One region of the Paenibacillus sp. T2-29 genome, then DNA from elsewhere that is predicted to be linked to it. Evidence: predicted binding sites of a transcription regulator. Region 1 holds the regulator's gene; the other holds the start of a gene.
What was found. The regulator LexA, encoded in region 1, represses DNA repair genes until DNA is damaged. The targets are predictions, from matches to a motif close to CGAACATATGTTCG.
Positions count from the first base shown of each region.

Region 1 (6,921 bases):
GATTCCCGTATCCGACCATCGTCTTGCCAGTTCAGCAGTGAACATAATATTCAATAATTTGGTTTTTCCATAAATGGGCGATGAGCCACGAGCGGTAAAGGCAGTTGTATCCGTTAAATCTTCGGGGAGCTTCAAAACTCCATGACGGCGTGAAGCTTCGGAGGCAACATTGACAACTCTAGCCTTGTCTACGTTCTGCAGACACGGTTTTAGTGTATGTGTTAACAGCCATGGCGATAAATAATTTATGGCAATCATTTCAGGAAACCCCTCGGAAGTGATACGTTGCTCAAAAGCATGGATACCCGCATTATTTAACAGCACATCAATTTTAGGGTATGCGGCGGCTATTTCACACCCGATCCGTTTAACATCCTTTAGTACTGATAAATTTCCATAAAAAAAGTCAACCTTCGCTGATGGGCTAAACACCTCAATCTGTTTTCTTGTAGCTTCAGCACGTTCCTTACTCCTGGCAGTCAAAACAAGGTCAAAACAGCCGCGTCTTCCCAATTCAATTGCGACTAGCTGTCCAAGACCACTGGTGGCACCTGTTATGACAATAGTAGCATTTTTAGGCATCGTCATTTCTCCTTCATGTGTTACAATTTTATTGGAGTTCCAATCCGGCGATTTAACGCCTTTGATTGACATATGTCCACTATAATAATTTAGTTGATATATGTCAATCAAATTCGATTTATTATGGGTTTTTGATCGAGAGAAAGGTGATTGAGGATGAAATATAATGAAGTCAAAAATAGACCAAGGGAAAAATTGGAGATTGAGTTGGGCGAGCAGCTTAACGCACTTATCAGTGCTTCACACGCCTTGAATGTCAGAGCTGCTGCGAAATTTGACTCCTCCTTACAACCTGCGGCCTTCCACATTGTTCGTTGGCTGTATTCTTATGGACCAACTAATGCCGCCACTTTAGCAGAATCAACTGCGATGGATCGAAGTTCAGTAAGTCGTCTTCTCAAACAGCTCCAGTCTTTGGGGTATTTGAACAGAGAGGCCTCCCAAAGTGATGGACGGGGAATTGTATTATCTCTTACCGAGCATGGACAACAACAATTAATTGATGCGCTAAAGGAAAAGGAGTCCGTTTTTTATGAACGAATTTTGGACTGGAAAGATACAGAGCTTCATGATTTCATCCAAATGCTTAGGCAATTTAATGGACTCAATTGACACGGAACGCAACCTTAAGAAGTGTCCCGAATGTAAATACTTGCAAACAATATCGTCACTTTCCAAAGAATGTATTGAGCTAATGGAGAACGTTAGCTCAATATGACTGTAAAAATGTATGTAGCAAAAAAAAGCCAAATATATTGTCTGTTTCATTAAACTGTTTTACCAGTTAACTTAATGGTATTGCACAGAACCAATTTAAGATACGAGCCAGTGGGACGCTTATTTTAATTTCAGATAACAAGAAGAAAATGTTATCATGAGCGGCTTGGACAGTCTGCGGAAGAGAGTTGGGAAGATTACAACGAAGCCAATTAAGATTATCGGCTCTTATTCTTTTGTAAGCAGTATGAATATAGAGTAGAAGTGGACAATGGAATCTACCCGAATGTGTATTTTTTATGTCAGACAAAGCTCCCCTTACTTTGACAATCAATAAGCCGTATGTTTATGGATGAAGATAAATAGGAAGGAAAGGATGAAAATAATGAGTATGAAATTAGGAAGGAAAACTACTTTCTCCACAATTGCTCTCTTATTTTCAGTTTTGTCCCCGCTATCAGCTTCGGCAGATGTAGCAAGTGTTACCCATGACACCTATACAAACTCTTTTAATCAAGAATTAGTTTCATCTCAATTAGTAATTTTTAAAGATGACACAGCATATACAGATGTATCTATTGTCGGGAAAAGAGTGAAATTTTCGATTAGTGGTTTAGAAAATCCATTTAACGCTAATTATTATAATCGATTAGTCTGGACTAGTACTGATGAAGAACCAAATATAAAAAATATACTGACAGTAAAAGTTGCGCCAAAAACAGGGTCGCTTTACAGTTCCAGCAACTATGAAAACCTTTCACTGATAAAACAAAAAATCAACTCTGACTCACCAGTATATGGATGGATTCAATTAGAATCCAAAGAGTGGGCTAAAGCAGGATCAGCTATAATCAAATATTAGAAAATTCCTAATGTGTAGTGTAAGTGAATATTCTAAATAAGCGAAATCCCCACCCGACCAGCTAAGGTAGTGGGGATTTTTCAAAAAAAAGACTCCATCAAATATTGACAGAGTCTTTTAGAGAAATTGTAATTGTTGAAAGTGATTTTCTTAAGAAGGGAAAAGTGTTTCGGAATCTGGGGAACCGCCATCACCAAGCCAACGGTTAGGGCCTGCAAATGAAAAAGTTTTCCCGTTTCCAGTAATTTTTATATTAGCGATTTTCCAACCTGGTTTATGTCCAGATCCATCAGTCCTGATCGTAATTTTTCTGATGTCACCAAGGTTGCTGGTGCTAATTCTTGTTGTATCCGAATCTCCTTGTTCAAAACTTCCATTGAGTGTAGCGGTAGCATAATCTCCATTTGAACCATACAAAGTAATAGAGATATTAGAATCAGTTCCAGCATCTTTAAGTTTGGCTGTATTTACAGTAACAACATATTCAACATTAGCAAAAGGTGTAACTGACTCTATACTTCTATTAGAGTCTTGTAATGAGCTATAAGTGTCAGTTGTGACCTGATCTGCAAAAGAAGGTGATGCGAAAGCTGCAGATGAGATAAGAAGTGCTGATGCTAGCAAAGATACTTTGTTCATTAATATGTTCCACCTTTCTAGTATTTGTATTTAATGTTATACATGTGTAATGGGTTTGTACATAGTTCATTGGTTGTGAAGAATATTGCTTTACTTGTCTTTGTTTGTTGGATTTTATCTGTATATGTCAGATATTCTTATTTTTAATTAATTTCAGAATGATATGTTCATAAAAAGTTCACTTACATGAAAATTTTGTTGCAGCTAAAATAATCACATCAAAAATGAAAGGTTGAATTTAATGCCAACAACTAAAAAGGAAAGCTTTTACTTTGGGGTTATTATGTGTTTTGGAATGGTCATTATTATGACCTTCTATAATCTTTTGATTAACGGATTGATTGGAAAAATTAGCTTGATTACCATTGCTGTTGAATTTCTAATTGGATTTATTATAGCGCTCGTATTAGATCTATATATCGTGGGTCCTATAGCCAAAAAAGTTGCTTTGAGTCTACCTTTTGATAAATCCAAAAAAATATTTTTAGTTATCACGATTTCAACATGTATGGTGTTCGGAATGGCCTGTTCTATGTCTTTCTACGGTTTATTAACTTCAATTCTTAGCCATGCTATTAGCGATCATTCATTATTTGAAGCATATTTAGAAATTTTTATAAAGAACTTTGTTGTGGCCTATCCATTACAATTATTGGTTATAGGTCCAGCTGTTCGAGCCTTGTTTATAAAATTTATAAAGAAATGCGGGCAAGCAGGACCAAAGCTGATACAAGTTTGAGGAAGCTATAACTGGCGGGATTGGTAGTTTGGTGATCATTTAACACAAAAAAAGCAGGAAGAATTCTTCCTGCTTTTTGCTTGAAAATAATTATTAACGTCTGCGTTGTCCATCATTCACGCTAAACAGATTGACAGCCAGTGCGTTACCTCTTGCACGCGCAGTGGCTCTTTGGTTGGAACGGATGTTTAATCTTCTTCTTCTCAATTCACGGTTGCTGTGTCTTCTGCTCATAATATCACCTCCCTTCAAAGAAATGAAGGTACGGTTAAATCTTAATGATGTTTATGCTTACGCTTGGAAATTTTGATATTTAATGCGTTAGTTGCGAGTGCATTTCCGCTTCCTGTTTTAGCAGCTGCGGCTTGAAAGACTTTAACGACCAGATATCTGTTTTTCCCGATGCGATGCTTATACGTTTTAACTCTATTTCTGATCATCTGCATAACTCCTTTACTTTAGGTCTGCTATATACATATGTCAATTGTGCTAGTAATGTATCAGCATAAATCTACTAAAGACAAAAAGAAGCTAGTACCTATGTTCCTAAATGTTTTTTAAAAAAACTCATGCTAGCCTGCGTTCGCCTTCCCAACTTTACGTTATAGGGGAAGGCTACAGTAGGTTCACATGAGTCAAATTTCCATTTGTTTAGCTAATAAAAGTAAACAGTTCAAGATCAGAGGGGACTATTTCGGATAATGGGGGGGATATAATAGTAGAGACAATATAGGTTTCTGAAAAGGAAAGAATAGTTGTGAGACACACATAGTAAACATAATAACAATATAAAACCGGCTCGCCTAGGCGGCCGGTTTTATATTCGTGGTAGTATAGCGGGGAAGAAAGCACGATAAATCAGTGGAAGTCCCGGAAGAGTCCAACAACCTTGCCCAATATGCTGACGTGTGTCAGGCGAAGCGGTTCAAAGGCTGGATTTTCAGGTTGAAGCCGGATATGATCTTTTTCTTTGTAAAAGGTTTTAACTGTAGCCTCGTCTTCATCTGTCATAGCTACTACAATGTCTCCGTTATCAGCGGTCTGCTGCTGACGTACGATTACATAGTCTCCGTTAGCAATACCAGCTTCAATCATGCTTTCGCCTACAACAGATAACATGAATATTTTATCCTCACCAACAAAGTGTTGGGGAAGAGGAAAGTAATCTTCAATATTTTCTGTCGCCGTAATAGGAAGACCAGCGGTTACTTTGCCGACGACGGGAACACGACTAATGGAGTAATTAATCAAGTTGCTGTTATCCGATTCGTCTTGACCAAGTAATTCAATAGCCCGTGGTTTCGTAGGATCGCGGCGAATGAGTCCTTTTTTCTCCAAACGATCCAAATGACCGTGAACCGTAGAACTGGAGGCCAATCCGACTGCCTCGCCTATTTCGCGCACAGAAGGGGGGTATCCCTTTAGACGCACTTCATTGCGGATAAATTCAAGAATGGCCTGCTGGCGGCTCGAAATCTTAGACATACCGTATCAACCCCATTTAGTAACGTTTGGGAAAATTATAGCATAGAACCTCCGTTCGTACAAACATAAGTTCTAAATAATCCCTAAAAATATTTACGAACTTTTGTTCTGTTTTCTATTGAACAAAACAAATGTTCGTGTTATATTGTGAAAAAAACATAAGAACAAATGTTTGGAGGACGCGGCCAATTATGAAATATAGCACTTATCAAAGTATTTTCCCGATGAACTTAGAGAATTTACAGGAGACCCGAAAAGAGAGTAAGGTGCGTTTGTTACAGGTTATTACCAATACTCTTTTACTCAAGCTTCTTATTCTAGTAATTATCGTTTGGGTTGCAGGGGCAGGTGTACTTACGGTTTTCGCAGCACCTTCAGTTTCTAATAAAGAGGTGATTAAGCTGACCGTACAACCTGGAGATACGTTATGGAAGATTGCTGTGAATCATAAACCGGAACGAATGGATACACGGGTATATATTGAAGGAATTATGCGTATTAACGCTTTGGAGGATCGGGGAGTGCAGGCAGGTCAGGTGCTTAAGCTTCCACACTTCTGATCTATAAGACTATAGAGCTTGTCAAGGAGCGCATTGCGGGAGCCTTGACAAGCTCTTTTCTACATGTCAAAGTGTATTATATCTTTGCTTTTATGGAGGGGACACAATTTGGATATAGACAGCTTGGTACAGCGCATTAATGAATTAGCGCGCAAAGCAAAAACCGAAGGATTGACAGAAGAGGAAACCACAGAGCGCGCCAACCTTCGGGAAATTTATTTAGGCAACATTCGCCGTAATTTTCGGCAGCAGCTTGAAACCATTGAATTTGTGGACGATGATACGTCGAAGGGAAATGGCGGGCTGAAGCATTAATGTCTAAAGCCTGCATCATTTGCCTTGTTTTAGGTATCTTTCCTGGTATCTATATAGATCAGCTTTAAGGCAGTTGTTTTAATGTAATATTTATTGGGAAGGGAATTGAGAGATGGCCCGATCATTTGAAAGAAAAGTACGTAAAAACACAGCGCGTTTAAATAAAACGCGCAAGAAACAAGGCATTCAAACCATTAACGGCGCAGGTTCAGCAATGGACATTTTCCGTGGCCGTAATATTACTGTGCCAATCATGCTGGCTGGTCTTGCTGTATTGTACATGCTTATGAGTTACTTTTTGACTAAGACGGGCATGCGGGGAATGGACTGGCTGGTATTTGGCTTGTACTTGATGCTGGCTGTAATCTTCTACATTCGCCGTCCTTATTTAAAAGTGGGAAAAGATACCCTCTATATGTTAAAAGGTGGCAGAGAACGGCCGATGACGGCAGGGGACATGAAAGCCATCAAAATTGAAAAGGGTTACGTTACCGTTGAAAGAAAAGGGAAGGGCGGTAATTTTATTTTTACAAAATCACTGGGACGCTACGATACGGATGCCATCGCAGAGCGTCTTGAAAAGTTTGCACTATCCAATCAGATACAGGTAGATAAAAAATAACCGATTTAGCCTGTAGCTCTGTAAGTAAGGCCGTATGATGTTATTTTTTCATATAACATGGTGCGGCCACTTGCTTAATATGGGCACACATAACGATCTGATTCGTGACCAAACAGACAAGCTTACATATACAGTGGAAAGAGAGTGGATAATTCATATGACGATTCAGGCGATAATGTTTGATCTTGATGATACCCTTCTGTGGGATGAACGTAGTGTAGAAGAGGCATTTGATGCAGCGTGTCAAACAGGCTCCCGAGAAACAGGCGCTGATCCGAAAACGCTGGAAGAAGCCGTACGCAAGGAAGCGCGCGCTTTGTATGAGTCCTATGAAACCTTTAGTTTTACTCAAATGATTGGCATTAATCCGTTTGAAGGACTGTGGGCGAATTTTACAGCA
Region 1 covers NZ_JBREVE010000005.1:88,634-95,554, forward strand. Annotated here, with positions in the region: gene ACU1JV_RS15695 (SDR family NAD(P)-dependent oxidoreductase) at 1-582, opposite strand, end outside; gene ACU1JV_RS15700 (MarR family winged helix-turn-helix transcriptional regulator) at 739-1,194, shown strand; gene ACU1JV_RS15705 (hypothetical protein) at 1,685-2,161, shown strand; gene ACU1JV_RS15710 (PLAT/LH2 domain-containing protein) at 2,312-2,800, opposite strand; gene ACU1JV_RS15715 (DUF2798 domain-containing protein) at 3,042-3,539, shown strand; gene ACU1JV_RS15720 (hypothetical protein) at 3,633-3,773, opposite strand; gene ACU1JV_RS15725 (hypothetical protein) at 3,815-3,979, opposite strand; gene lexA (transcriptional repressor LexA) at 4,398-5,024, opposite strand; gene ACU1JV_RS15735 (LysM peptidoglycan-binding domain-containing protein) at 5,216-5,584, shown strand; gene ACU1JV_RS15740 (DUF896 domain-containing protein) at 5,693-5,899, shown strand; gene ACU1JV_RS15745 (hypothetical protein) at 6,012-6,521, shown strand; gene ACU1JV_RS15750 (HAD family hydrolase) at 6,679-6,921, shown strand, end outside.

Region 2 (6,921 bases), on a different contig from region 1:
TCCTTCCGGCTTCGGCAAGCCTTTAGCGTTTGACGTGCCTATCATTGCTTCATTCCTCCTTTTCCTTCCTGTGTATGACCGAGCAGATCCCAGACCTGATCCTTACCCGGTTTCCCCCATTGGTTGTAATCATTGCCTTCCAGACTGTCATCAAATTGACAAACAGGCTTAAAAGAACAGAAGGTACATGCCGTTTCTTGCTGGATGCGATAAGGTTCAATGGCAACATCGCCCTCTGTCATCCGTGTACCAATCGTCCGAATGTTATTGCGCACCGAAGCTAACAGGCTATCCCACTGTTCAGGCGAAGCAACGGAAGCACTGCTATAAAAACTGCCGTCTGCTTTCACCGCAACAGGTAAAATAGAGGAATATCCCTTGTCCAATGCTGTATCCATTTGCCCAACTACATCCCGATCCGCGAGCAATAATCCCTTCATCTTAAAGCGTTTCAAAAGCTCCTGACGAGCCTGTTCTGCGCTAAGGCCATTAGGTGATTGCAGCATCGGATTGTGGACGTGGAAATACAGTGTACCCGCCGGATAAGCAGTCTCGCCCAACCATTCCTCCGCCGCATTCAACAGCACATCCAGGTACGTGAGCATTTGCAGGGACAAGCCGTAATACACCTCGTGCAGCTTAAGATCCTTTTGGCTGGACTTGTAATCAATGACACGCAAAAGTAATCCTTTTTCTCCTTCTGCCACATCCACACGGTCAATCCGTCCGACAATTTCCATCACAACGCCGTTATCTAGTCGGAAGCTTAACGGAGGAAGCGGCTGACCTGGTCCGAAGTCCAACTCCAGCCCAATCGGCTCAAAGCTACCTCTCCGTGCATGTTCACCCAAAATTAGCGAAGCACGGCTCACGATGTCTTTCAACTTGCGCAAAATATAGCCATACCGCTTGGAGCTCATTAAAATCTCGCCTTGCAGACGAGGTGCCAAACGCTCCACCGTACTTTCCGCCTCTTGGCGACATTCCTCGGTGCTGAGACTTCCCCAGCTGACATTGCGTTCACGCAGATTGATCGCCATCTCACCAAGCGCTGCGTGGAATAATTGTCCGATATCCGGAGCCTTCAGACGATACATTTGACGTTCCTTCAAACGAAGACCGTGAGAGGCAAAGTGAGAAAATGGACATGCGACAAAACGTTCCATACGAGATACGCTGGTGCGCAGCTTGCTGCCATATAGACGGCGACTCGTTTCCTTCTGCATTTCGGCATGATTTTCGTAAAAAAGTGAGGTCAACAGCTGACGCAGCTTGTCCTTCTCACGCCCCTGCTGGCTGACATACCAGTTATACACCTCCCACCAGGGAGATAAAATATCACCGCCACGCCGCCAATGCCGTAATTGCGCAATGAGCTGCGGCAAAGCCTCGGACGGATGGGAAGCATACTCCCATTGCGTCGTCCAAGCGTCTCCAGGCAAAGGGTATCCGGCCAGTGGACGTTCATCCAGACCAGGAAGCAGTTGCCGCACATGTCGCACTAACTCTGACGGCAGCAATGGCTTGCCTTCTTCATCAGTCACCGCATAGCTCATCCATAGGCTTTTACCGGCTGAGGTAAGGGCCGTATAAGCGAGAAAGCGTTCGTCCAACAGACGTCTTGTCATATCTGGTGCCAGGTCTACGCCTTGTTCGTTCAATGCCGTACGTTCCTGCTCATTCAGCACACCATCCTCATGGAACACAGCCGGCATTACTCCTTCGTTCATCCCTAGCACAAAGGCATGTTGAATACCCGATACACGTGTACGGTCCGTATTTCCGACCAGCACCTGATCCAGAGCCGGTGGAACAAGCCCCATACGGAACTCAGCCAATCCCGTTTCCAGCACACCCGCAAACAAAGCAGTATCTAGTCTCTCATCACCCATCATTTCGACGATTTGATCCAGCAATTCAAGCACCGCATCCCATACCTGACGGTGCTCCTTCGCCTGCTCAGGATTTCCTGCTTCCTCTGCCTGATGAATGAAGGCGCCCAGCTTGTGACCGATTTCTGCATCCTCCAGCAACAGATATACGGCTTCACACTTCTCAAGCGCCGTTCGTGCCTTACCCATACGCTTCTCAAACGCATGTAAAGGCGTCACAATCACATCTCGGCACAACTCCATCAAATCCAGCGTTTCATCCCGTTGACGGTTACGTTCCTGTTCCTCCAGCTCCAGCGACAAACTGGGCACAGCCTGCCATGCCCGGCCATCTGTCCAACGGCTACCTTGTATTCCACAGGCCAGCACATAGTTTTCCAGACGGTCCATCTGCTCGCGGCTCACTCGACCGTCCAGCGGCAATAGAAGGTCCGTTTTGACCGCACGAAATACATCCTCATATCGCCAGCGTCGCTGCACGATATCCAGTGAAGCCCGAATCAATTCCACTAAGGGATGATGAAGTATACTTCTCCGCTGATCCAAAAATACTGGAACCTGATATTGCTTGAATATCGGTTCCACCCATGGCTCATAATCTTCAATATGACGCACAAACAGGGCCATCTCCCGATAACGCGCGCCCTCTTCACGGGCCAGGCGGCGCATTTCGCGTACGGCTCCTTCCAACTCGGCACGGCGATTTGCCGCAGCATACAGCTTTATGCCCTCCGGTTGTGTATCTGCCCATTGCTCTCGTAGCTGCTGTAGCCGCATCCGCTGTTCCTGATTCCGCAGCCCTGTACGATGTTCGAAATTAGCCTCCAAATACGCCAACGCTGGACGCTCCTTAAATCTCGGCATCGGATCGGGACGTAATAACTGTGTCTGCGTTTCAATCATCAGCTCGTCTGCCATTCCTTTAAGCTTGACGTAGGTAGCCGCCGAAGGATGAAACAAATCCAGCTCATGCGGAAGCTGGCCGCTTTCGTAGCTGCGGTTACAGGTCAACGCCACCGTCAGCGAAGAGGCGTGCAGCATAAGCTGCTCCACCACCTTATATTCATGCGGTGTAAACCTTCGGTAGCCATCCATCCAAATGTCTGCTCCGCGTATAAGTGAAGACAGTGCAATCTGTTCTGTTAGCATGCGAAGCGTATCTTCACCATCGATATATTTAAGCGTCAGCTCCCGTTCAAAATCCTCATAGATTAGACTGATATCCTTCAGCTTGCCTCTTAATATCGGGGCGGACTCCCCCGCAGCATGCATTCTCTCCAGTTGTTCCGGTACAGACTGAGCATCATTTCCGTACTGCTTTAGCTCTGTAAACAACGTATTCAACCGATCCACAAAACCGAGTTGGTCTCCCGAATCCTTAAACAAACTCAGTTCATCCTTGCGACGACGAATAATTTTATATAAAAGCATCTTCTTGCCTTCTTCTGTTACAGGCACCAGGGCTGAACCCCCTGTTTCCTGCATGACTAAATAGGCAAGACGATGGAATCCCATTACCTGGGCGCGCACCGACCCCTGAATACCGTTTCCGGCTTCTGTAAGCAACGCATGCTCTGAAGCAAATGACGATTGCTCGGGCACAAGTAACAGCATAGGTTTACCTAGCGGCTCCTCGCGTAACATAGACGTCATTTCATTACGGATTAACGTGCTTTTACCACTACCAGAGCGGCCAATCAATAAGCGGACCGACATGATGCGGCCTCCTTTCCAACCAAAAACATTCTATTAAACAGTATAGCATATCAGGCAAAGGAGAAAAGAACGTACGTTTGCCATGTTGTAGCAATTGAGTCCTTCTCAAAAATAAACAGTCCCGCAGGATGGCTTGGTGCAAGCCTTCTCTACAGGACTGATTTATATTAAAAATGAGTTTGTTTCACCTAGTTATCTTTATCGCCTAAAAATAGATTAACTTTGACAAGGGTATGAAGTCTACAGCCGTGTCCGGCTGCGCACTTCAAAGATGGCAAATTTCAAATAATGACCTTCCTCCACACCTAAAATTTGAGGATGGTCTTTTCCTGCCGCTCTCCAATCTACCAGTCGGAGGATTTTGCCGGCATCTGCCGCCGCTTCCTTAATCGTGTCCAAAAACAGCTCTGGCCGCATATGGAACGAACAACTCGCCGTTACCAAATAACCGCCCTCATTGACAAGCTTCATTCCGTGAAGGTTGATATCTTTATACCCACGTGTAGCTCCTTTGACAGCACTCTTCGTTTTGGCAAAAGCTGGCGGATCCAGAATAACTACGTCAAAGGTGCGTCCGCCACCCGCAGTCAGCGGCTTGGATGTATCCCCTTTGCCCCCTGCTCGCGCGGTGCGTTCCTCTACACCTTTCACCTGATTACGTAAATATTGAAAAGCATCGTCCACGACAAACTCGACGCGATCCTCAAAACCGTTCAGCTTCACATTATCCCGAGCACTTTCAATCGCATGTTCAGAAATATCCAGACAAGTTACTTTTTTCGCACCATGTTTACACGCATTGAGCGTAAAGCTACCTGTATGTGAAAAACATTCCAATACAGTTGCGCCGTCCCAGAATGGGAATTCAACAACCTTACCGCTTTTGTTCACAGGCTTCATGACCGTTGTGGCATCATCACCTGGGGTTGCAGCTACTTCTTGTAACGTAATTCCGCTACGCGCTCCCCAACCTGTCATCAACGTCGCGATAGCCGCGCGATTTTCACGCTGGTCAAAGAAATAACCAGTCTTTTGGCCCTCTTCGATATCGACCTTGATTTGTAAGCCATTTTCCGTCACCACCACATGGCGCGGGGAATCGCCGTACAAAGGACCCTTCGTCTGTTCCAACCCTTCCAGCTCGCGGATGGATACATCACTACGCTCATATATACCAACTGGCCCCATGACTTCAACAAGTGCATCTCTGATTTCTTCCCTGCGCCGATCCATGCCAAGCGTTAACAGCTGAACGACCAACACATCACCAAAACGGTCTACAATCAGCCCAGGCAAAAAATCAGCCTCTCCGTACACCAAGCGATAAGCATTTCCTCCGGTTACAAAGCGCTCGCGATGCTCCAAACAATTTCGGAAACGTTGAGCAAAGAAACTTTGGTCCATCACTTCCAGCGGCTCATAGGACATCACACGCACTGTAATTTGCGAAGCAGGATTATAATAACCTGTCGCCAAATAACGTCCTTGATGGTTAAGGATGTTGACCAAATCACCAGCTTCTGGCTCCCCCTCAATTTTAGCTATTTCATTTTTAAACACCCAAGGGTGTGCTTGCTCCAGCCTTTTTTTGCGGCTACGTTCTAATATTACTGAAGGCAAAATCCTTCACTCCTATTCTTGGATTACTTAAAGTCCTTAAAAGTGTGGTGTTCGAAGGGACGCAACTCCGCGGTTCATTTGTTCTTACGATCGCTGGCGCTTCTCTAGATTCAAATGAACCGCGCTTCGCTACTGCCCACCTGTATATCGACGTCACGCTTTTAAAGCTTGTGAAGATACTTCAAAATTATCGTTCCGTGAAAAACTGCTCAGCCATGCTTGTCATGGCTGTCCTTGACAGATCATAGGCTGTTACATAAGTATTTTCACCTAGAAAAGGGGGGCTATGCCCGTGTTCATACATGTTATACTCCCACTGTGCGGTGGGCTGCTTATTTTTTTAGGCGGAATGAAGCTGATGGAAGCTGCCCTCCGGCATTTGGCTGGCCCCTTCCTTACCCGCTGGCTGAACCGGGCTACGGTTTCCCCTTGGCGGGGAATGCTGTTCAGCTCAGGCATTACCGCCCTACTGCAAAGCAGCACCGCCGTAACTGTGCTGACGATCGGACTGGTCAACGCCGGGCTGTTGACCTACGGCCGCACGCTCGGTATCATTCTCGGCACCAATATTGGCACCTGCCTGACGACCGAGCTGATGGGCCTCCAGCTCGGCAAGCTGGCTGTTCCGTTGCTATGCGGTTCACTGCTCTGCTGGGGCACTGCCGTTCTGTGGGGAGAAACGGTCGCTGGCCGCCAGTATGCAGCTGCCGGAGCTTCACCCAGCTCTAATGGGCTCAGCCGCCCACAGGCTGTACAATTTATCAGCCTCGTCTTTGCCGGATTTTCGCTGATTCTGGCAGGTATCCGTGTGATGCAAGCCGTCGGCCCCTGGATTGAACAGGCCGGACTATTCCGCTGGTTTCTTGATCATGCTGCAGCCAACATGTGGTGGGCCTTCGCTGCTGGAGCCTGCCTGACCGCACTGGTTCACAGCAGCGCAGCCGTCATCGGTATGGCAATCAGCCTGGCTGCTGCGGGTGCCTTACCAGTCGATGTAGGGATCGCCATCGTCATTGGCTCCAATGTAGGCACCTGCGTGACTGCCCTGATTGCCGCTGTTGGCGGCAGCGTGTCTGGAAAATTTGTGGCCTGGTCCCATGTGCTGTTGAACGTAGGCGGGGCATTGCTCTTTATGCCGTTGATCCCTGGACTGGATATGGTCGCCAACTGGATATCTACCGAGCCCGGTGCCAAGGTAGCGCATGCCCAAACCCTGTTTAACGTCATCAGCTCTCTGCTTGCCTTGCCCCTCTGTTATTTACCTATATGGACACGTATAGAGGAGCGTATGTCCCTCCATAGAACTAAACGTTAATTCCTAACAAGGACAGCGCCTTGCTTAGAATGACATCATTGTTGTCATATCCACCCTGGCGCTGAAGACGCCAAGCTTCTTCGGGCGTATGCCATGCGACGCCTTTGATTTCTTCAATCTGTGCCTGTAAATTCCCATCCAGTGCCTCTACGAGATAATAATGAACTTCCTTGTCCACTTCCCCATATTCAGGGTGCTGATACGTATAAGCAATCATATCCACATGCTGAATAATTCGCCCGTTCAGCCCTGTTTCCTCACGAATTTCACGTAGAGCTGTTTGTTCGATTGTTTCACCTGGTTCCATTTTGCCTTTAGCCAAAGATATCTTGCCATATCGGTCAGTAATCAGCTGAATTTCAAGTTGCTCCTCCTGTT
Region 2 covers NZ_JBREVE010000001.1:824,973-831,893, forward strand. Annotated here, with positions in the region: gene addA (helicase-exonuclease AddAB subunit AddA) at 1-45, opposite strand, end outside; gene addB (helicase-exonuclease AddAB subunit AddB) at 42-3,608, opposite strand; gene ACU1JV_RS04115 (class I SAM-dependent rRNA methyltransferase) at 3,849-5,228, opposite strand; gene ACU1JV_RS04120 (Na/Pi cotransporter family protein) at 5,521-6,543, shown strand; gene ACU1JV_RS04125 (NUDIX hydrolase) at 6,533-6,921, opposite strand, start outside.
Region 2: the regulator LexA is predicted to act here: its motif matches at 3,675-3,688, upstream of addB (helicase-exonuclease AddAB subunit AddB).